DNA from 2 places in the Lachnoanaerobaculum sp. MSX33 genome. Region 2 is predicted to be linked to the other one. Evidence: riboswitches for the same ligand, from Rfam matches in the RefSeq annotation. Region 2 holds a riboswitch; the other holds the start of a gene.
The links. Region 2 has a riboswitch for FMN ahead of ribD (bifunctional diaminohydroxyphosphoribosylaminopyrimidine deaminase/5-amino-6-(5-phosphoribosylamino)uracil reductase RibD). Riboswitches for the same ligand answer to the same signal wherever they lie in the genome.

Region 1 (11,227 bases), on a different contig from region 2:
GACACAAAGAATGAAGAACTTATATCAAAGATAGAAGAGCTTTCATTCAAGATACTGGATGTATAGGAGGTTTGAATGGCTTTTGAAAGCTTATCGGAAAAACTTCAAAATGTTTTTAAAAATCTTCGAGGCAAGGGTAGACTTACTGAGGATGATGTAAGAGCCGGATTAAAAGAAGTAAGGCTGGCACTTCTTGAGGCTGACGTAAGTTTTAAAGTTGTAAAAGATTTTATAAAGAGTATTCAGGAGAAGGCAACAGGTACTGATGTACTTAATTCACTTACACCGGCTCAACAGGTTATTAAAATAGTTAATGATGAGATGGTTTCTTTGATGGGTAGTGAGACTACAGAAATAAAGATTAAACCGTCAGGAGAAATAACTATTATAATGATGGCAGGTCTTCAGGGTGCAGGTAAAACAACAACTACCGCAAAGCTTGCCGCAAAATTAAAGAAAAAGGGAAATTCTCCACTTCTTGTAGGTTGTGATATCTACAGACCTGCCGCCATAGAGCAGTTAAAAAGAAACGGTGAAAAGGTGGATGTGCCCGTCTTTGAGATGGGAACCGATCACAAACCTGCAGAGATTGCTAAAAGAGCTGTAGAATTTGCTAAGGAGAATCATCACAACATCATATTCCTTGATACTGCAGGTCGTCTGCATATCGATGAAGATATGATGAATGAGTTGATAGAGATAAAAGAAAATGTAACTGTTGACGATATCATTTTGGTGGTTGATGCCATGACAGGTCAGGATGCGGTAAATGTGGCCGAGACCTTCAATGAAAAGCTTGATATTACCGGAGTAATACTTACAAAGCTTGACGGTGATACCAGAGGTGGTGCGGCTCTTTCAGTACGTGCCGTTACAGGTAAGCCGATACTTTATGTAGGAATGGGAGAAAAACTCTCTGATCTGGAGCAGTTTTATCCTGACAGAATGGCAAGCAGAATTCTCGGCATGGGAGATATCCTTTCTCTTATTGAAAAGGCCGAGATGGATATGGACAGTGAGAAAGCTAAGAAGCTCTCACAAAAGATTGCCAAAGCTGATTTTGATTTCAACGATTTCCTTGATCAGCTGGAACAGCTTGAGAAGATGGGTGGCATGGCAAGTATACTCAGCATGTTACCGGGAATCGGTGGTAAGGCTGCATTGCCTGAGGTGGATGACAGTCAGATGATAAAAATAAAAGCTATTATTCAGAGTATGTCTGAAAAGGAGAGGCTTGATCCGAGTCTTTTGAACCCTTCAAGAAAAAACAGAATTGCAAAGGGTTCAGGTGTTAATATTGCTGATGTCAACAGACTTGTAAAGCAATTTGAGCAGATGAAAAAGATGATGAAGCAATTCCCCGGCATGATGAAGAATGGTAAAAAGAGAGGAGCCCTTGGTGGACTCTTCGGAGGAAAATTAGGTTTTTAGCGGATTTTATTCTAAATAATTAGAATTGATCATATATAGATTTTTATAGCTATTAGGAGGATAATAAAATGGCAGTTAAGATGAGATTAAAGAGAATGGGACAGAAGAAGGCACCTTTCTATAGAGTAGTAGTGGCTGATGCTCGTTCACCAAGAGACGGTAGATTTATCGATGAGGTTGGTTACTATGATCCTACAGTTGAGCCAAGCGTAATCAAGTTTGATGAGGAGAACACAAAGAAGTGGCTTGCTAACGGTGCACAGCCAACTGACAGAGTTGCTAAGCTTTTAAAGAGTGCCGGATTAGTATAATAAGGACTGATTATGAAAGAAGTCATTGAGGTTATAGCAAAAGCTTTGGTAGATGACCCGGCTCAAGTAAAAGTTGAAGAGACAATCGATGGTGATACTACTATCTGTACATTGTCTGTAGCCGAAGCTGATATGGGCAAGGTTATAGGGAAGTCAGGAAAGATAGCTAAGGCTATTCGTTCTATTATAAAATCAGCATCTATAAGAGCTGAAAAAAAAGTAGTATTAGAAATAAAATAACAAAACAAGCTGCTACATTTGTAGTAGCTTTATTGTTATTTAAAGGCTGCATTAAGTAATTTTTGAAAGTGAACAAAATGATAGATAGATTTAGAGTGGGAGTCATCACAAGCTCTCATGGAATAAAAGGTGAGGCAAAGGTATATCCTACATCTGATGACCAAAACAGATTGAAAAAGATAAAGAAAGTATATGCAAATATTAAGGGAGTTGAGACTGCACTTGATATTGAAACTGTCAGATTTCAAAAAAATATGGCACTTGTAAAGTTTAAGCAGTTTAACACTCCTGAAGAAATACAGGCACTTAGGAATACTGATTTGTTTGTAGACAGACAAAATGCCACACCTTTAAAAAAGAATGAAAACTATATTGCGGATCTTATAGGTCTTGATGTAATTGATGAAGAAGGTATTTTGCTTGGTAAGGTTACAGATATATTCCCTACAGGGGCTAATCATGTAATGGAAGTGGATATGGGAGAAAAGAAAGTATTATTCCCATATATCAGCCAATGTATACTGGATGTGGATCTTGAAGAGGGAAAGATTAGAGTCCATGTTTTGGACGGACTTTTGGATTTATAGATATGAAGTTTTTTTGTTTAACATTATTTCCTGAAATGATAGAAATGTGTATGAACACAAGTATAGTAGGTAGAGCCATAAAAAATGATTTGATATCAATGGAAGCTATAAATATTCGTGATTATACACTTGATAAACATAGAAGAGTGGATGACTATCCATATGGCGGCGGTGCAGGAATGGTAATGCAGGCTGAGCCTATTCACAAAGCATATGAAAGTATCTGTGACAGACTGGATAAAAGAGCTAAGCTTATATATCTTTCACCACAGGGTAAGGTGTTTGATCAAAATGATGCCAAGGAACTTGCAAAGCTTGATGAGATAGTTTTTCTTTGCGGTCATTATGAAGGCGTCGATGAGAGAGCACTTGAACTTACAAATGCGCAGTGTTACTCCATAGGAGACTATGTACTTACAGGTGGTGAGCTTCCGGCTCTTGTAATGATGGATGCAATCGCAAGGATGGTAGACGGAGTACTTACCAATAATGAAAGTGCTGATTTTGAGTCATTTGAAGACAATTTGCTTGAGTATCCGCAATATACAAGACCTGTAGAGTATGAGGGACTTAGGGTACCTGATATGCTTCTTTCAGGGCATCATAAAAATATAGAAGAGTGGCGTAGAAAAGAGTCTATAAAGAGGACTTATCTTAACAGACCGGATTTGCTTGAGATCGCCAATCTTTCAAAAAAAGATTTAATTTATCTGGAGCAATTGAAGCAGGAAAGTAGTGAAAAAAGATGATTAGAGAAGAAATAAACGAGATCAAAAAGCAATTTAATAAGGATACCAATGTTATCACAAAGTATGCAGGTTGCTATGTTGATGCTGAAAAGAATATAAAATTTATGAATAAGGATGCTTTCTATTCATTACCTGAGGAGGATGCTTTCAAATATGAAGAAATATTCAGAAAGACCTTGTCGGGAGCAATTGGGAAGTCATTACTGACCTTGGACTTTTCTTTGGATGATGAAGATGAAGACAGTCCACATGCATTTTTAATGAAACTTAGAGAGAGCAGGCTTGATGATGAATTGCTTCTGGATGAATTCTTCAGAAAAGTAATAGAATCCTATGAGCATGCCGAAAATTATTACATAATACTTATTGATATCATGTATGATATTCCGGGTAAGGCAAGCGATAAACTTGCAATGGATGATGCTTCAACCGAAGTTTATCATGCACTGCTATGCAGTATATGTCCTGTGAGCCTTTCAAAGCCTGCACTCAGCTATTTTGCCAATGAAGGTGTAATTGCAAACAGAGTCAGAGACTGGATAGTAGGTATGCCTATGCACGGATTTTTATTCCCTGCATTTACAGACAGAACTACAGACATACATGCGGCATTATACTTCAGCAAGAAAAATGATGCACTTAATGAGAGCTTTATAAATGAAATAATAGGTGTTGAGCCTCCTATGTCATCAGTTATGCAAAAAGAAACTTTTGAAGCTGTGCTTTATGATATTTTAAGAGATGAGCTTACAATGCCTGTTATGTCATCTTTAAGTTCAAATATGCTTGATTTGATTGCTGAAAACTCCGACAACCCTGAACCTTTGGTACTTACAAAAAATGATATGGTTAAGCTTATTTCAAAGAGCGGTGTATCAGATGAAGCAGTGGAATCATATGAGAAAAGTGCAGATGCAGATATAGAAGTACTGGCAGATAATGTAATAGATACAAAGAAATTTGAAGTTAAAACACCCGGCATTACCGTAAAAACCGATACGGACTCTATTGAAAAGCTTGAGACAAGAATAATAGACGGAAGAAAATATATTCTCGTTCCTATAGAAGATGATGTGGAAGTTAACGGTATGCCTGTAAGGAGTCTATAATACTATTGACATTTTGTATAAAAAGTTTTAGAATTAAGTTAATAAAAATTAATATTTCTTCGGGGCGGGGCGTAATTCCCCACCGGCAGTATAGTCTGCGACCTGCATGAGCAGTTGATTTGGTGAAATTCCAAAACCGACAGTATAGTCTGGATGAGAGAAGAGTGTTTTCAAATTCATTTGCTTATGCCCCCTATAGATAATATAGGGGTTTTTGCATTGAAGAAAACCACTCCGAAGCATAAGCTATGGAGGTAGTTATGTTAAAAACAGTAGTTGAAAATTTGGTTTTTGTAGCAGAGTTTCTGGGAATAGTATTTGCTACATTTTTAGTTGCATATCTTTTTGAGAAGATAGCAAATAAGAGGTCCGGCTATACAGGTCCTGTTATTACCACTCAAAAGATTGCAATGGTCGGTTTGTTCGGTGCCATAAGTACAATACTCATGATGTTTGAGTTCCCTGTACCTTTTGCTCCTACATTTTACAAACTTGACTTTTCCGAGTTACCTATAATGATAGTAACCTTTGCTTTCGGTCCGGTTGCCGGAATACTTACAGAGTTTATAAAGATACTTTTAAAAGTAATGTTTAGATCAACTACCACAGCATTTGTGGGCGAGCTTGCAAACTTCTGTGTAGGAGCATCTTTAATCCTTCCTTCAAGTATTATTTATATATTCAGCAAAACAAGAAAAGGAGCTTTGATTGGAAGTATAGCAGGAACACTTACAATGACAGTATTCGGATCGCTTTTTAATGCATTGTATCTTTTACCTAAGTTTGCACAGATGTATGGAATGGATCTTAGTGCACTTGTAGGAATGGGAAGTGCACTAAATCCTGCAGTAACAAGTATTCAAACCTTTGCATTGATGATAGTTGCACCGTTAAATCTGTTAAAGGGTTGTATGATTTCAGTCCTTACAATTGCTTTATATAAGAAATTTTCACCTATATTAAAGCAAGGCAATTCATTCAGAGAAGTGAATACAGTAAAATAGACTTGAAATAATAGATTTAAAGAGTGACAATGACATTATGGTTTAAGGAGGTGCACATAAATGAGATATAATAAAGATAGGCATTTACCATTTTGGTATTTAGTAATGTTATTTCAAGTTATAGGTTTGATTGTATTTTTCCCATTTTACATAATATATTTACTGGCAAAAAATCAAAAATAAAGTTTAATAATAAAATTTAAGGGTTTGATAAAAATGTTGAGATTTAGTATTTGTAAATCTCAACATTTTTTTGATATAATTAAAAACTTTAAATTCACAGTTTGTAATAATCTACATAATCATTTTATAAAGCACCTTTTTTCTTAGGTTTTCTTGCTTTTTTTACATTATATTCGTATAATAAAAGCTTAGACATATATAACCCAAACTATAGCTTTGCAATATTTTAGCCTGAGAATGAGGAATTTAATGAAAGAGGATAAGTTGAACTTTCTGGATGAAAATATAGAAACACCTATTGATAAACCGGCAGATTTTACTTCGCCGGAAAGCTTGTATAAAAAACTTGTTGATATCATATTACATTATCATCCTTCAGATGATATCACAATGATATCAAAAGCCTATGAACTGGCAAAAAAAGCACATAATGATCAAAAAAGAAAATCGGGTGAACCATATATCATTCACCCTATTTGTGTTGCAATTATTCTTGCCGAGCTTGAACTTGATAAGGAAACAATAGCCGCAGGTCTCTTACATGATGTAATAGAAGATACGGCTATATCATTTGAAGAGCTATCAAATATATTCGGCGTGGATGTAGCCAACTTGGTAGACGGTGTTACAAAGCTTACACAGCTTTCATTAAAGAATGATAAAATAGAGATGCAGGCTGAAAACTTAAGAAAGATGTTTTTGGCAATGGCAAAGGATATAAGGGTTATTCTTATAAAGCTTGCTGACAGACTTCACAATATGCGTACACTTCAATATATGAAGCCTGAAAAGCAAAAAGAAAAGGCAAGGGAGACTATGGATATATATTCTCCGATTGCTCAAAGACTGGGTATTTCAAAAATAAAGGTTGAGCTTGACGATTTATCATTAAAGTATCTGCATCCTGATGTTTACTATGATCTGTCGGAAAAGCTTGCATTCAGAAAAGAACAACGACAGCAATTTGTCGATGAGATTATAAAGAAGTTCGATGAGCATTTATCCGGTACAGGAATGAAATATCAGATAAGCGGAAGAGTAAAACATTTATTCTCAATATATAAAAAGATGGTAAATCAGAATAAGACTCTGGACCAGATTTATGATGTGTTTGCCATCCGTATAATTGTGGAAGATGTGGCCGCATGTTATCTGGCTCTAGGTACGGCACATGAAATCTATAAGCCTATACCCGGAAGATTCAAAGACTATATTGCGATGCCGAAACCGAACATGTATCAGTCGCTTCATACCACACTTATCTCAGATACGGGACAGCCTTTTGAGGTGCAGATAAGAACATTTGAGATGCATAAGACTGCAGAGTTCGGTATCGCCGCTCACTGGAAATATAAAGAGAGCGGAAGCGGTACATCTGCACAGGGGTCAGAGGATGCCAAGATGAACTGGCTCAGACAAATACTTGAGTGGCAAAAGGATACCTCCGACAATGCTGAATTTTTAAAGGTAATTAAGAGCGACTTGGATCTTTTTTCTGACAGTGTATATTGTTTTACACCAAATGGTGATGTTAAGAACCTGCCTGCAGGTTCAAATCCTATAGACTTTGCTTATTCAATACATTCGGCTGTCGGAAATAAGATGGTCGGTGCAAGAGTTAACGGTCGTCTTGTAAATATCGACTATGAGTTGAAGAGCGGTGACAGAGTCGAAATCATAACCTCTCAAAACTCAAAGGGACCAAGTAGGGATTGGCTTAACATAGTCAAGTCAAATCAGGCTAAGTCTAAGATACAACAATGGTTTAAGACCGAGCTTAAAGAGGACAATATCCTTCGAGGTAAGGATCTTCTTGAAAAGTACTGCAAAGCAAAGGGAATAAGCTGGAATGAGATAAACAAGCCTCAATTCCAGGAAAAGGTAATGAAGCGCTATGCAATCAAAGACTGGGATTCAATTCTGGCATCCTTAGGTCACGGTGGTTTAAAAGAAGGTCAGGTCATCAATAAGATGATTGAAGAACAAAAGAAGGTTGCAAAGAAAGAAATTTCCGAGTCTGCTCTTTTGGAAAGTCTTAGTGATAATAACAATACGGCAATACATAAGAAATCTAAAAACGGTATTACCGTAAAGGGTATAGAGGATATAGCTGTCAGATTTTCAAAATGTTGCAATCCTGTTCCGGGTGATGAGATAGTTGGCTTTATTACAAGGGGCAGAGGAGTTTCAATACACAGAACAGACTGTATAAATGTGATGAATCTTCCTTCGGATGACAGAACAAGACTTATACCTGCCGAGTGGCAGGAGTTTGAAGATGCCAAACTTGAAGAGAAGTATCAAACAGAATTGCAGATATTTGCGCACAATCGTCAGGGACTTATATTCGACCTTATAAGAATTTACAGTGAAAACAACATCACTATCAATAATATGAATGCCCGTACAAACAAGCAGGATATTTCAACCATAAATCTTGTGTTTGATATAAAGGGAAGAGAAGAGTTGAACTCTTTAATCGGTAAACTCAGACAGATTAACGGAGTAATAGATATTGAAAGGGCTACAGGCTGATGAATAAATTAGGAATATATGTACTTACACTCGGTCCGGTACAGACCAATGTGTTTGTTGCATACAATAAAGAAACTTTGGAATGTTTGATAGTGGATCCTTCTGCCCAGGCGCAGTCTATTATCAAAGTTATAGAAGAGAATAAGTTAAAACCAAGTGCAATACTTCTTACACATGGACATTTTGACCATATAATGGCGGTAAATGATTTGGTGGAAAAATATAAAATAAAAGTATACATATCAAAAAATGATGAGGAAATGCTTGGAGACAGTTATAAATCCGGCGGAAAGTCATTTATCGGACATGGATATGTTACAAAGGCTGATTTCTTGTTGAATGATGGTGATATTATCCGCTTACTGGATGAAGATATAAAATTTATCGCTACACCGGGACATACAAAGGGATCGGGTTGCTATTATATAGAGTCTGAAAAGATTTTATTCTCGGGTGATACGGTTTTTAGAGAGGACTGTGGAAGAACGGATCTTTACGGAGGAGATAATCCTACTATAATAAGGTCGATATATGATAAGGTCCTTACTTTGCCGGAAGATGTAAACATATTACCCGGGCATATGGATATGACTACGGTAGGACATGAAAAAAAATTCAATCCTGTTGCAATTTATGTAGAAAAGCATGGGATAGATAGATGATTTCATTACTATTGGAAGATATGACCTTTGAGCAGGATATCAGAGAGCTTTTGATGGCTTTTTATCCGGAGGAAAAATATATTTACACAGATGAAGATGTATTTCTTTCATTGCTTTTATCAAAGGACAATACTGATTATCATATTAAAATCAAAAGTAAAGACAATGTATTGGAGTTTAGTTCACCGCTTAGAGATACAAAATTTGATACCAAAAATGATTTAAAAAGAAATATATATAAAAATCTTTTAAAGCTTGGCAACAAGGAACTTACTTGGGGAACTCTAACCGGAATAAGACCCACAAAGATAGTAATGGAAATGCTTGAAAATGATATGTCTTTAGAAGATATAAAAAAACATTTAAAAGAAGTCTATCTTGTAAGCGATAAAAGAATTAAGCTTTGTACCGATACGGCAAAAAATGAATTCAATATATTAAAGAAAATTGATTATAAGAACGGATACAGTCTTTATATAGGTATACCGTTTTGCCCTACAAGATGTTTATACTGTTCTTTTACATCTTATTCTATTGCACAATGGAAGAAAGATACCGATACGTATGTAGAAGCGCTTTGCAAAGAACTTTTAGCTGTTTCTAAGATGTATGAAGGCAAAAAACTTCAAACTATTTATATGGGTGGTGGAACACCTACTTCACTTGAAGGATATCAACTGTCAAAAATTTTAAATGTTGTAAAGACAAATTTTGATCTTTCAAATCTTTTAGAGTTGACGGTTGAAGCAGGAAGACCTGACAGTATAACAAGAGAAAAGCTTGAGGCATTAAAGGACGTGGGAGTTGACAGAATATCTATAAATCCACAGACAATGCAGCAAAAGACTTTGGATCTTATAGGAAGACATCATAGTATTGAAGATATATATGAAAGCTATAAGCTTGCAAGAGATGTAGGATTTGAAAATATAAATATGGACTTTATAATCGGACTAAACGGTGAAACTTTAGAGGATGTTATCGACAGCTTCACAAAGGTGAGAACCTTTGCTCCTGAATCTGTTACCATACATTCTCTTGCACTAAAGAGAGCTGCCAGGTTAAATACAGAAAATAAAAGAGAGATTATGGACAATGATCTGATTTTATCAATGATAAATACAGCTACCGATACCTGTGCCGATTTGGGGTTGGAGCCGTATTACTTGTACAGGCAAAAAAACATGGCGGGCAATCTTGAAAATATAGGATTTTCAAAACCGGGTAAAGAATGTCTATACAATATATTGATTATGGAAGAAAAACAGACTATCATAGCTTGTGGAGCAGGTACATCAAGTAAAATAGTATTCGGAGACGGCAGAATAGAGAGAATTGAAAATGTCAAGGATCCGAAACTTTATATAGAAAGGCTTGATGAAATGATAATGAGAAAGGAAAGTATGCATGGCATTGATTAAAAAAGGTGTCACCGGAATGAAGGACATTCTCCCTGAGGAGATGGTTATCAGGGATTATTTGATAAATATAATAAAAAAGACTTATGGAAGTTTCGGCTTTACCTCAATAGAGACTCCTGCAATGGAGCATATTGAAAATCTTTTAAGTAAGCAGGGTGGTGACAATGAAAAGCTTATTTTTAAGGTTTTAAAAAGAGGTGAGAAATTAAAGCTTGATGATGTTAAGGATGAGAATGACCTGGTAGATGCAGGACTTAGATATGATCTTACATTACCGCTTGCAAGATACTATTCAAATAATCAGGCAAATCTTCCAAATCCGTTTAAGGCATTGCAGATAGGTAATGTATATAGAGCCGACAGACCTCAAAAAGGTAGATTCAGACAGTTTACACAATGTGATATAGATATCCTCGGTGAGGCTTCAAATCTTGCAGAAATAGAGCTTATACTTGCTACAACAAAAGCACTTAGTGAGATTGCAAAGGACAAAAAATTCACTGTAAGAATCAATGACAGAAGAATTCTTCTGGCAATGGCACTTTTTGCAGGCTATTCAGAAGATAATATAAGTAATGTATTTATTATCCTTGATAAGATGGATAAGATAGGACTTGACGGTGTAAGAAAAGAATTGACAGAGCTTGACGGTTCGGATAAATGTGAGAAGTATCTGAATCTTTTTGACGGATTATCTAATGATTCAAAGGCTCTTGTATCTTTAAAGGAAAGTTTGGCCGGTTTTATTGAAGAAGGTGTACTTGACAGTTTATCTGAGATAATGAATACAGTACTTGATGTAAAAGAAAATGATTTTTCACTGGAGTTTGATCCTACATTAGTTCGCGGTATGGGATACTATACAGGAACCATATTTGAAGTAAGTATGGAGGGATTCTCAGGTTCGGTAGCAGGTGGCGGAAGATATGACAAGATGATAGGAAAATTTACAGGAAGTGATACACCTGCCTGCGGATTTTCTATCGGTTTTGAAA
Region 2 (11,227 bases):
AGTTCAACAATGCAATAGGTGCTTACAAGGGAGGACTTCGTTTCCATCCTACAGTAAACCAGTCAATACTTAAATTCCTCGGATTTGAGCAGGTACTTAAAAACTCACTTACAGGTCTTCCTATGGGTGGAGGAAAAGGCGGTTCAAACTTTGATCCTAAGGGAAAATCAGACAGAGAAGTAATGGCATTCTGCCAGAGCTTTATGAACGAGCTTTATAAGCATATCGGAAAAGACACAGATGTACCTGCAGGTGATATCGGTGTAGGCGGTAGAGAGATCGGTTACCTTTTCGGTCAGTACAAGAGACTTACAACATTGTTTGAGGGTGTTCTTACAGGAAAGGGAATTCCTTTCGGAGGTTCTTTAGCAAGAACAGAGGCTACAGGTTACGGTCTTGTATATATTCTTGATGAGATGCTTAAGGCAAACAACAAGGAACTTGCAGGAAAGACAGTTGTAGTTACAGGTTCAGGAAATGTTGCAATCTATGCAATACAAAAGGCTCAGCAGCTTGGAGCAAAGGTTGTTGCACTCTGCGATTCAAACGGTTATGTATATGATGAGAACGGTATACAGGTAGATATTGTTAAGGATATCAAGGAAGTTAAGAGACAGAGAATATCAGAGTATGCAAACAGAGTACCTTCTGCTAAGTATACACAAGGCAAGGGTATCTGGAATATCAAATGTGATATCTATCTTCCATGTGCTACTCAAAACGAGCTTGATCTTGACGGAGCAAAGGCGCTTGTAGCTAACGGATGCTTTGCGGTAGCAGAGGGTGCAAACATGCCTACAACTCTTGAGGCAACAAAGTATCTTCAGGACAACGGAGTACTCTTTATGCCGGGTAAGGCTTCAAATGCAGGAGGTGTTTCCGTTTCAGGTCTTGAGCAGAGCCAGAACGCTATGAGACTTTCATGGTCATTTGAGGAAGTTGATGAGAAGCTTAAAGGCATCATGAAGGATATCTTTACAAAGGTTGACGATGCGGCTAAGAGATACGGTCAGGAAGGCAACTATGTGGCAGGTGCCAATATTGCCGGATTTGAGAAGGTTGCAAACGCAATGATCTCACAGGGAATAGTATAAAAATATTGTACAAAATTAAATACATAAGCATTTAAAAGCCCTTTTTTAAGGGCTTTTTTTTAATTCCTATTGACTTACTGGGAATTAAGCTTTAAAATTCCAATATACTTAATAGAATACTAGTTTTCTATTATAGATTACCCCTAAGCTCAAGGGAGAGGTGAAAGGAAAGATCAATGTCATTATTAAATGTAAATAATTTAACAGTTTCCATAGAAGATGATGAGAATTTAAAAGAAATTCTTCATGGAGTAAATATAGAAATTAAAAAAGGCGAAACACATGTACTTATGGGACCGAACGGAGCAGGTAAGTCAACTCTCGGCTATGCTCTTATGGGAAATCCGAGATATGTTGTAAACAGCGGAGAAGTCATATTTGACGGTAAAAATATAACTGAAGACGAGGCTGACAAACGTGCAAAGGCGGGAATGTTCTTATCATTCCAGAATCCTCTTGAGGTACCGGGACTTCCACTCAGCAGTTTTATCAGAAATGCTGTAGAGTCTGTAAGCGGCAAGAGAGTAAAGATGATGCAGTTTAAAAAAGACCTTGCAAAGGACATGGAAGTTTTGAACATGGACAGCGAGTATGCAAACAGAGCCTTAAATGTAGGATTTTCAGGCGGTGAGAAGAAAAAAGCCGAGATATTACAGCTTCTTATGCTTTCACCGAAGCTTGCAATACTTGATGAGACAGATTCAGGACTTGACGTGGATGCTGTAAGAACGGTTTCAGCCGGTATCAAGGAATACCAGAAGAAAAAAGACGGTGCTCTCCTTATAATTACTCACAGTACAAGAATACTGGAGTCATTAAAGGTTGACTATACACATATTATGGTAGACGGAAAAATCATAAAGACAGGAGATGCTTCTTTGGTTGATGAAATCAATGAGCATGGATTTGAAAAGTATATTCAGGAGAGCAAATAATGAAGGAAAAGACATATGTAGAAGACATTAACAGAAGTATGTATGACTTCAGAAATGAAGACAAGGACAACTTCAAGATAGCTGCAGGTCTTACACCTGAGTTGGTGTCTCAAATTTCAAAAGAAAAGAACGATCCTGCCTGGATGCAGAATTTCAGATTGCAGGCATTACAAATATATAATCAGATGGAAGTTCCGCCATGGGGTCCGTCTATAGAAGGTCTTGATATTGACAATATTGTTACTTATGTAAGACCTAATACAAAGATGAGCGGCAAGTGGTCCGATGTTCCTGAGGATATCAAAGATACATTTGAAAAGCTCGGTATTCCACAGGCGGAGAGAAAATCTTTGGCAGGTGTAGGTGCACAGTATGACTCAGAGCTTGTATACCACAATGTAAGAGATGAAGTTTCACAGATGGGCGTTGTATATACGGATCTTGAGAGTGCAATGCATGGTGAATATGCAGATATGATACAAAAGCACTTCATGAAGCTTGTAAAGCCGAACGATCATAAGTTTGCAGCATTACATGGTGCGGTATGGTCAGGCGGTTCATTTGTATATGTACCGAAGGGTGTTCATCTTGATATTCCTTTGCAGTCATATTTCAGACTTAATGCAAAGGGTGCAGGACAGTTTGAGCATACACTTATTATCGTAGATGAGGGTGCGGACCTTCACTTTATCGAAGGATGTTCGGCACCGAAGTATAATGTAGCCAATCTTCACGCAGGATGTGTGGAGTTGTATGTAGGAAAGAATGCAAGACTCAGATATTCAACAATTGAGAACTGGTCAAAGAATATGTACAATCTCAACACAAAGAGAGCTGTTGTGGAAGAGGGCGGAAGAATTGAATGGGTTTCAGGTTCATTCGGTTCACATGTATCATATCTTTATCCTATGAGTATTTTAAAGGGTAGAGGTGCAAGAATGGAGTTCACAGGAATTACATTCGCAGGTGCAGGACAAAATCTTGATACAGGTTCAAAGGTAGTACATGCGGCACCTGATACATCCTCATTTATCAATACAAAATCAATTTCAAAGGGTGGCGGTATATCTACATTCAGAAATGCCGTAGTGGTATCTGAAAAGGCAAAGAATTCAAAGTCTGCAGTATCATGTGAGTCTTTGATGCTTGATGATATATCACGCTCGGATACAGTGCCTGCTATGGATATCAGATGTGCTGATGCCGATATAGGTCATGAGGCAAGAATAGGCAGAATCAGTGATGATGCGGTATTCTATCTGATGAACAGAGGTATCAGTGAAGAAGATGCAAAGGCAATGATTGTAAGTGGATTTGCCGACAATGTATCCAAAGAATTGCCGCTTGAGTATGCGGTGGAGATGAATAATCTCATTCAATTAGAAATGAAAGGAAGTATTGGTTAATGAGAGATATTACTTTAAACAGAATACCGGTTCTTACCTGGAGATGGCTAAAGATGAATGAGACTGCTGTTTCTATACCAAGTGAAACAGGCAGTGCAAATATAAAAGTTTTAACTGAAAATGCAAACATTGAACTTTCAAAAGAGATTATTGAAGCTATGAAAGCCCTTCCTACAGGAATGGGAGCAAATATGACAGAGCTTTGTGACTCTGAAAGTGAAGATATTATTATAAATACTCTTGCAGGTGAAAAGTCAAACAGCCATATAAATATATGCAGAGATAAGGAAAGCCTGTCAAAGGTAAGAGTATATATCTATGCGGCGGAAGGCAGTGAAGCCAATGTATGGATGGATTACTCTTCAAATGAGGAGAATACCGGTGCTTTGGCGGTACAGACATTCGTTATTGCTGAGAAAGATGCAAAGGTAAAATTGTACCAGGTAGGACTTCAGTCAGACAGTGATATTTCACTCAATGATATTGGTGCAAAGGTTGAAAAAGACGCTTCATTCGAGCTTGTACAGCTCTTACTTGGCGGAGAGAAGATATTTGCAGGTGCCAGAGCAAGTCTGGTAGGTAAAAGAAGTGAGTTTATATCAGATCTTGGCTACTATGGTAAGGCCGAGGAGCAGATAGATCTTAACTATGTGGCGGATCATATAGGAAAGTCAAGTAATTGCAAAATGATAACCTCGGGAGTACTTAATGACAATTCAAAGAAGCTTCTAAGAGGTACTATTGACTTTAAGAGAGGTGCAAAGGATGCAATCGGTGAAGAGAGTGAGGATGTACTTCTTTTAGGTCAGAATATCCACAATCAGAGTATACCTGTAATACTCTGTGCCGAGGAAGATGTAGTGGGAACACATGGTGCTTCCATAGGAAACCTTGATGAGGAGATGCTTTTCTACCTCACATCAAGAGGCATGGACAAGGAAAGTGTTACAAAGATGGTGGCAAGAGCCAGAATAGATGCTATCAGCAAGAAGCTTGAAAATGCTGAACTTGAAGAAAAGGTAAATCTTTATCTTGGAGGCAGTGAAGATGAGTAAGAGTATATACAGAAATGATTTTCCGCTTTTAGCATCCGACGATGTTATTTACATGGACAATGCGGCTACATCACAGAGACCACAGGCAGTACTGGATGCGATGAATGATTTTTATAAGCATCACAATGCCAACCCTTTAAGAGGAGTATATAAGCTCAGTGTTGAAGCTACGCAGGACTATGAGAATGCCAGAAGCAAAGTGGCAAAGTTCATAAATGCAGCCGGAAGTGAAGAGATAATCTTTACCAGAAATGCATCAGAGAGTTTAAACCTTGTGGCATACAGCTACGGATTGAACAATATAAAGGCCGGTGATGAGATAGTTGTAAGTATACTTGAACATCATTCAAATATGCTTCCATGGCAGATGGTGGCAAGAACTACAGGAGCCAAGCTTGTATTCCTTGACTGTGAGGAAGACGGTGAGATCACAAAGGCTGAAATAGATTCTAAAATAAATGAAAATACAAAGTTGGTAGCTTGTACACAGATATCAAATGTACTTGGAATACCTACACCTATAGAGTATATTATTGAAAAAGCTCATAGTGTGGGAGCTGTAGTAGTGGTTGACGGTGCACAGAGCATACCTCATAAGAAAATAGATGTAAGAGCACTGGATGCGGACTTCTTTGCATTCTCAGGTCATAAGCTTTGCGGACCAATGGGTATCGGTGTACTCTACGGTAAGAAGGAATTACTTGATGCCATGCCTCCGTTCCTTAGCGGTGGAGAGATGATAGAGTATGTTACCAGAGAAAAAGCTACATTTGCGCCATTACCTCATAAATTTGAAGCAGGTACGGTAAATGCGGAAGGTGCTGTAGGACTTGCAGCAGCTATCGACTATATAGAGAGCATAGGCTATGAGAAAATAGAGAGTGTCGAAAGAGAACTTAGTGAGTATGCTATGGAGGTTCTTTCAAAGAATAAGTATATAAGAATACTTGGTTCAAAAGATCCTGCTAAGCATAGCGGTATAATTAACTTTATACTGGATGGAGTACATCCGCATGATGTATCAACGATACTTGATTCAAAGGGTATTGCGGTAAGAGCCGGACATCACTGTGCACAGCCGCTTTTACAACATTTAAAAATAAGTTCAACCACAAGAGCAAGTCTTTCTTTCTATAACACAAAGGAAGAGATAGATGCACTTTCAGCTGCTCTTTTAGAGATAAGAAAGGAGATGGGATACGATGAGTGAGAACAGAGCCTTTTATAATGAAATTCTGACAGAGCATAATTTAAGACCTTATCATAAACATGATCTTGCAGATGCCAATCTTATACTGGACGGTGTCAATCCAAGCTGTGGCGATCATATCACTTTAAAGCTTAAAGTAAACGATGAAGGCATCATAGAAGACGGAGCTTTCGTAGGAGACGGATGTGCCATATCACAGGCTTCAGCAGATATAATGCTTGATATGGTAATAGGTCTTGAAAAGGATGAAGCTATCAGACTTTCAGATATGTTCTTCCGTATGATAAAGGGAGAAGCGAGCGAGGAAGAGATAGAGGAACTTGATGAGGCCGGAGCCCTTAGAGATATCTCTCATATGCCTGCACGAGTAAAATGTGCAGTACTTGGCTGGCATACAATGGGAGAGTTGTTGAAATAATAGATAATAAATAAATGAAAAACAGGGATGAAAGTCCCTGTTTTTTGTATGGAAAAAGATACAGGGGAAATCTATAGTTAGAGAAAGAGTAAAATAAAATTATAATAAGTATTTCGGGTTTACATAATTTATATAAAAAGTATAATAAAGTTAGATGTAAGAAAGGGCATTTAAGCTAATATTATTTGATTAGAAGTTGATAATAGGAGGAGAAGCAATGAAAAGAAGTATATTTTACCTCGCAGGTTTAATGCTGGTTATTTTATGCGGTTGCCAAAATAAAAATAATAAATTCGCATATGAAGTTGATACAAAACATATAGAGTACAGTTCTGTGGCAGGGGATAATTTTGACAGTTATGATGCACTGAGTACCGAAATGACAGATAATGAAATAAATGAAATGAAAAGATTGGGATTTTCACCACAGGAGTTATCGGACACATATACTTCTTTGAAAGAATGTAATGAAGAGGAATTCATTATAGAACTTGCAAACAAGAATTTTGATAAGGTATTTTTAAAAACTCCAAAGGAAAAAGCGACCAAAGAATTTATAGCAGAATATATTCTAAAATTAAGCATGGAGAATGAGGGTGATAATCTTGAGAAGCTATTAAACTCTATGATAAAGCCGGTTGAAAATCCTTCAAATTATCCTGTATATCAGGCTATATACACTTTGAGCAGCAAGCGGGCAAGGGAGTATATAAACATATTATACAGCGAAACCATAGAACTGTTACAAAAGAATAGTGATATATTATTATATGGAGATGTTGGAGATGAGAATAATTATAATTATCTTGTAAGGCGGAGTAATAATTTACTGGGGTTGGCCACATTATTTGGAAGCATAAAATATTTGATAGATGATGTATACAAGGATTTACCGGATAAGTCATATATACAATTTACTCAATTATATATAAGTAACTTGTATTATGATACACATTTAAATGAATCTTATTATCACCTAAATTATGAAAAACAGATGGTTGGGGCAAATAATAGAGGTGTAGTTCTGTCACCTAAAAAGGAGAGTTATAGTGAAGTTATTACAACAGATATATTTAGGAGAAGAGGTAATATAGACCTTGAAATTTTCTTGGAAAATTATAAAAAAGAAAAAAATTCAAATGAGAATATACTAAATGTTGCAGCTTTTAAGTTTGCTGATTTAATGAAGAACATGGCTAATGGAGTAGTGGATTATTTATATAGCTATAAAAAAGAGGATAGGATTATGTCAGAGATCAATCAAAGTATATTAACCCAAAATTATTATTGTGGCGGAACATTTAGTGTAGATAATTATAGGTGTGTCGTTGTTGCAGGTTTATTTGATCCTGATACTATAAAAAGGATAAGAATGGTTAATGAGAGCGGATTTAAAGAACTGTTAAGAGTGGAGTGTGGTATTGAAAATCCTGCTTTTGAGTTTGAAGATGTAGGTAATGAAGAGCATCAAGAAATTATTAAAAAATTGTGGAACGGTGGATGTAATATTTTAGAAGAACCCGCAAAAAATTTTGATAGGATAATTTTTTTAGAAGATCAATATGATGATATGACAAAATCAAAAATATCATTTATGGATATATTGGTAAATGGATATGGGTTCTAACAAAGCAAAAATACACACTTTACAAACCCCAAATTAAGTATTATGATTAAGAAAAAGATATCTTCAGGGCAGGGTGAAAGTCCCTACCGGCGGTAAAGCCCGCGAGCCTATGGCATGATCCGGTGAGATTCCGGAGCCGACAGTACAGTCTGGATGAAAGAAGATTTTGATACGGTTAATTTGCAGATAAATGTATGTAGTATCAAGGCTCTGAGATGGTGAACCATTTCAGAGCCTTTTTAATATATTTATACGGCATAAATAACAGTTGTCACCATCCCTGGAAATATTTTCAGGGGATTTTTTATACCCAAATCTCTAAAAAGAAAGAAGGGATAGAGTTGACTGATAAAGAATATATGCTCAGAGCAATCAGTCTGGCAAAAAAAGGAGAAGGATGGACAAATCCCAATCCCATGGTAGGTGCTGTGATTGTTAAAGATGGAAGGATAATCGGAGAAGGTTATCACAAAAAATACGGTGAGCTTCATGCGGAAAGAAATGCTTTTGCATCGCTTAAAGAATCTGCAAAAGGGGCAACAATGTATGTGACAATGGAGCCCTGTTGTCACTATGGTAAGACTCCGCCATGTACACAGGCAATCATTGAGCACGAAATCGGAAAAGTTGTAATAGGTTCTAAAGATCCGAATCCAAAAGTGTCAGGAAAAGGTGTACAAATCTTAAAAGAGGCCGGGATTAGTGTAGAGGAGGACTTTTTGAGAGAAGAGTGTGACAAATTAAATCCCATATTCTTTCACTATATTAGGACCAAAATGCCCTATGTGGTGATGAAGTATGCCATGACCCTGGACGGAAAGATAGCTACAAAAACAGGAGAATCAAAATGGATTACCGGAAAAGAGGCAAGAGAGGAAGTACAGCATATGCGCCATAGGTATATGGGTATTATGGTCGGGATAGGAACGGTACTTGCAGACGATCCGATGTTAAATGTCAGAGTAAAGGATAAGAAAAGCCCTGTACGAATTATATGTGACAGTAAGCTCAGGATCAAAGAAGACAGTCAAATTGTAAAAACCGCTTTTAATCAAAGAACAATAGTGATATATGCGGATTCACAAAATATTCAGGAAAAATTAGAAAGATTACATTCCTTAGGGGTGGAGACATTATATTGTCCTGATGAGAGAAATCAAATAGATCTTAAAAAACTGATGATATATCTTGGAAATGAAGGTATTGACAGTATTCTTTTGGAAGGTGGGGGCACATTAAATGAAAGTGCCGTAAGAGCGGGAATCGTAAAAGAAGTACAGGCTTTTATAGCACCGAAATTATTCGGAGGTGTAAACAGCAAAACTCCTATAGAGGGTATCGGTGTAAATCTTCCTTCGGAGGCTGTGAGACTGAAATATATCGATATTTGTCAAATCGGTGAAGATATCAAAATCACATGTAAATTGTATGAAAAAGCAGGGGAGGAATAATGTTTACAGGCATAGTGGAAGAACAGGGAGAAATCGCTTATATCAATATAAGAGGGGAATCGGGAAGTTTGGAAGTGAAAGCAAAGAAAGTACTTGAAGGCACGAAAATCGGTGACAGCATTGCAGTGAACGGAGTGTGCTTGACGGTCACATCTTTATTTCCTGACGGATTTAAGGCTGATGTGATGGCGGAAACTGTCAGAAGAAGCAGTTTTAAAAACTGCAAGAGAGGAAGTAAGGTAAATCTAGAGCGTGCAATGGCCGCAAATGGGAGATTCGGAGGCCATATAGTGAGCGGACATATTGACGGTATCGGGGTAATCAGCTCCATGATTCGTGAAGAAAATGCCGTGTGGGTGTCAATTGAAACCCCACATGAAATACTGAATTTGATTGTGGAAAAAGGCTCCGTTTGCATTGACGGAATAAGTTTGACGGTGGCAAAAGTTGATGAAACAGGTTTTAAAGTATCGGTAATACCGCATACAGGAGAAGAAACAACACTTTTATCAAAACAGCCGGGAGATATTGTTAATCTTGAAAATGATGTAATAGGAAAATATGTAGAGAGATTACTTGGAAATAAAAAAGAAAAAAAGGAATCTGAAATTACAATGGAGTTTTTGGAGAAATTCGGGTTTTAGAACAGGAGGATACTATGGAACAAAATAATAACTACAATACGGTTGAAGAGGCGCTTAAAGATTTGCGAGAAGGAAAAATCATTCTGGTTACGGATGATCCCGACAGAGAGAATGAGGGCGATATGATTTGCGCGGCGGAATTTGCCACACAAAAAAATATTAACTTTATGGCGACCTATGCAAAGGGACTTATATGTACACCAATGAGTGAAGAAATTGCCGAAAGACTTAACTTTCCTCCAATGGTTGCAGAAAATACCGACAATCACAGTACTGCATTTACGGTTGTGATTGATCATGTAGATACAACTACAGGTATTTCGGCAACGGAGCGAGCCTTTACTATTATGAAATGTGTGGATGAGAATGCAAAACCGACAGATTTTAGAAGACCGGGACATGTATTTCCGCTTATTGCAAGAAGAGGAGGAGTTTTGGTTCGTAACGGTCATACTGAAGCTACAACAGATCTTATGAGACTTGCCGGTTTGAAAGAATGCGGTGTATGTTGTGAGGTAATGAAGGAAGACGGAAATATGATGCGTACGCCGGAACTTTGGGATATGGCAAAAAAACATAATCTTACATTTATCACAATCAGAGATTTACAGGATTATATAAGAATACATGAAAAACATGTAAAAGAAGAGGCGGTTGCCGACCTTCCGACTCAGTATGGTGATTTTAAAATGCACGGATATATAAACGACATTACCGGAGAACATCATATTGCACTGGTAAAAGGTGATATAGGAGACGGAGAAGATGTGCTTTGCAGGGTACATTCGGAGTGTTTGACAGGGGATGCATTCGGTTCTCTAAGATGTGACTGCGGTTTGCAGCTTCAGACAGCTATGAAGCGTGTGGAAGCTGAGGGCAGAGGTATTATTCTTTATATGAGACAGGAAGGCAGAGGCATTGGCCTGATAAATAAAATAAAGGCATATGCGCTTCAAGAACAGGGTTATGATACCGTAGAGGCCAATGTAAAGCTTGGATTTGCCCCGGATCTTAGAGAATATTGGGTAGGGGCTCAAATCTTATCAGATCTCGGTGTAAAGTCTTTGAGACTTTTGACCAACAACCCTGAGAAAGTATACGGACTTAGCGGATTCGGAATCAAAATCAAAGAAAGAGTTCCGCTTGAGATCAGGCCTCAGAAGTACGATATAAAATATATGAAGACAAAACAGGAAAAAATGGGACATATTTTTAAAGAAATAAATTTATAAAATTTTGATTATTAAGGAGAAAAAAATGAAGAACATCAATTTGGTAGAAGGAAAACTGGTAGCACCTGAGGGAATGAGAGTAGGTATTGTAGCGGCAAGATTCAATGAGATTATTGTGAATAAGCTTTTAGGAGGGGCAGTTGACGGCCTTATAA

Region 1: another riboswitch for FMN. It lies ahead of HMPREF1495_RS08945 (ECF transporter S component); the one in region 2 lies ahead of ribD (bifunctional diaminohydroxyphosphoribosylaminopyrimidine deaminase/5-amino-6-(5-phosphoribosylamino)uracil reductase RibD).

Annotation. Positions count from the first base shown of each region.
Region 1 covers NZ_AZXX01000081.1:12,250-23,476, reverse strand. The annotation lists gene ylxM (YlxM family DNA-binding protein) at 1-66, shown strand, start outside; gene ffh (signal recognition particle protein) at 76-1,431, shown strand; gene rpsP (30S ribosomal protein S16) at 1,500-1,742, shown strand; gene HMPREF1495_RS08965 (KH domain-containing protein) at 1,755-1,982, shown strand; gene rimM (ribosome maturation factor RimM) at 2,060-2,569, shown strand; gene trmD (tRNA (guanosine(37)-N1)-methyltransferase TrmD) at 2,572-3,318, shown strand; gene HMPREF1495_RS08950 (DUF4317 domain-containing protein) at 3,315-4,427, shown strand; FMN riboswitch at 4,479-4,596, shown strand; gene HMPREF1495_RS08945 (ECF transporter S component) at 4,688-5,431, shown strand; gene HMPREF1495_RS08940 (RelA/SpoT family protein) at 5,864-8,149, shown strand; gene HMPREF1495_RS08935 (MBL fold metallo-hydrolase) at 8,149-8,811, shown strand; gene hemZ (coproporphyrinogen dehydrogenase HemZ) at 8,808-10,232, shown strand; gene hisS (histidine--tRNA ligase) at 10,219-11,227, shown strand, end outside.
Region 2 covers NZ_AZXX01000084.1:43,009-54,235, reverse strand. The annotation lists gene gdhA (NADP-specific glutamate dehydrogenase) at 1-1,094, shown strand, start outside; gene sufC (Fe-S cluster assembly ATPase SufC) at 1,271-2,029, shown strand; gene sufB (Fe-S cluster assembly protein SufB) at 2,029-3,435, shown strand; gene HMPREF1495_RS09685 (SufB/SufD family protein) at 3,435-4,490, shown strand; gene HMPREF1495_RS09680 (aminotransferase class V-fold PLP-dependent enzyme) at 4,483-5,700, shown strand; gene sufU (Fe-S cluster assembly sulfur transfer protein SufU) at 5,693-6,118, shown strand; gene HMPREF1495_RS09670 (hypothetical protein) at 6,498-7,745, shown strand; FMN riboswitch at 7,801-7,914, shown strand; gene ribD (bifunctional diaminohydroxyphosphoribosylaminopyrimidine deaminase/5-amino-6-(5-phosphoribosylamino)uracil reductase RibD) at 8,087-9,196, shown strand; gene ribE (riboflavin synthase) at 9,196-9,840, shown strand; gene HMPREF1495_RS09655 (bifunctional 3,4-dihydroxy-2-butanone-4-phosphate synthase/GTP cyclohydrolase II) at 9,855-11,072, shown strand; gene ribH (6,7-dimethyl-8-ribityllumazine synthase) at 11,098-11,227, shown strand, end outside.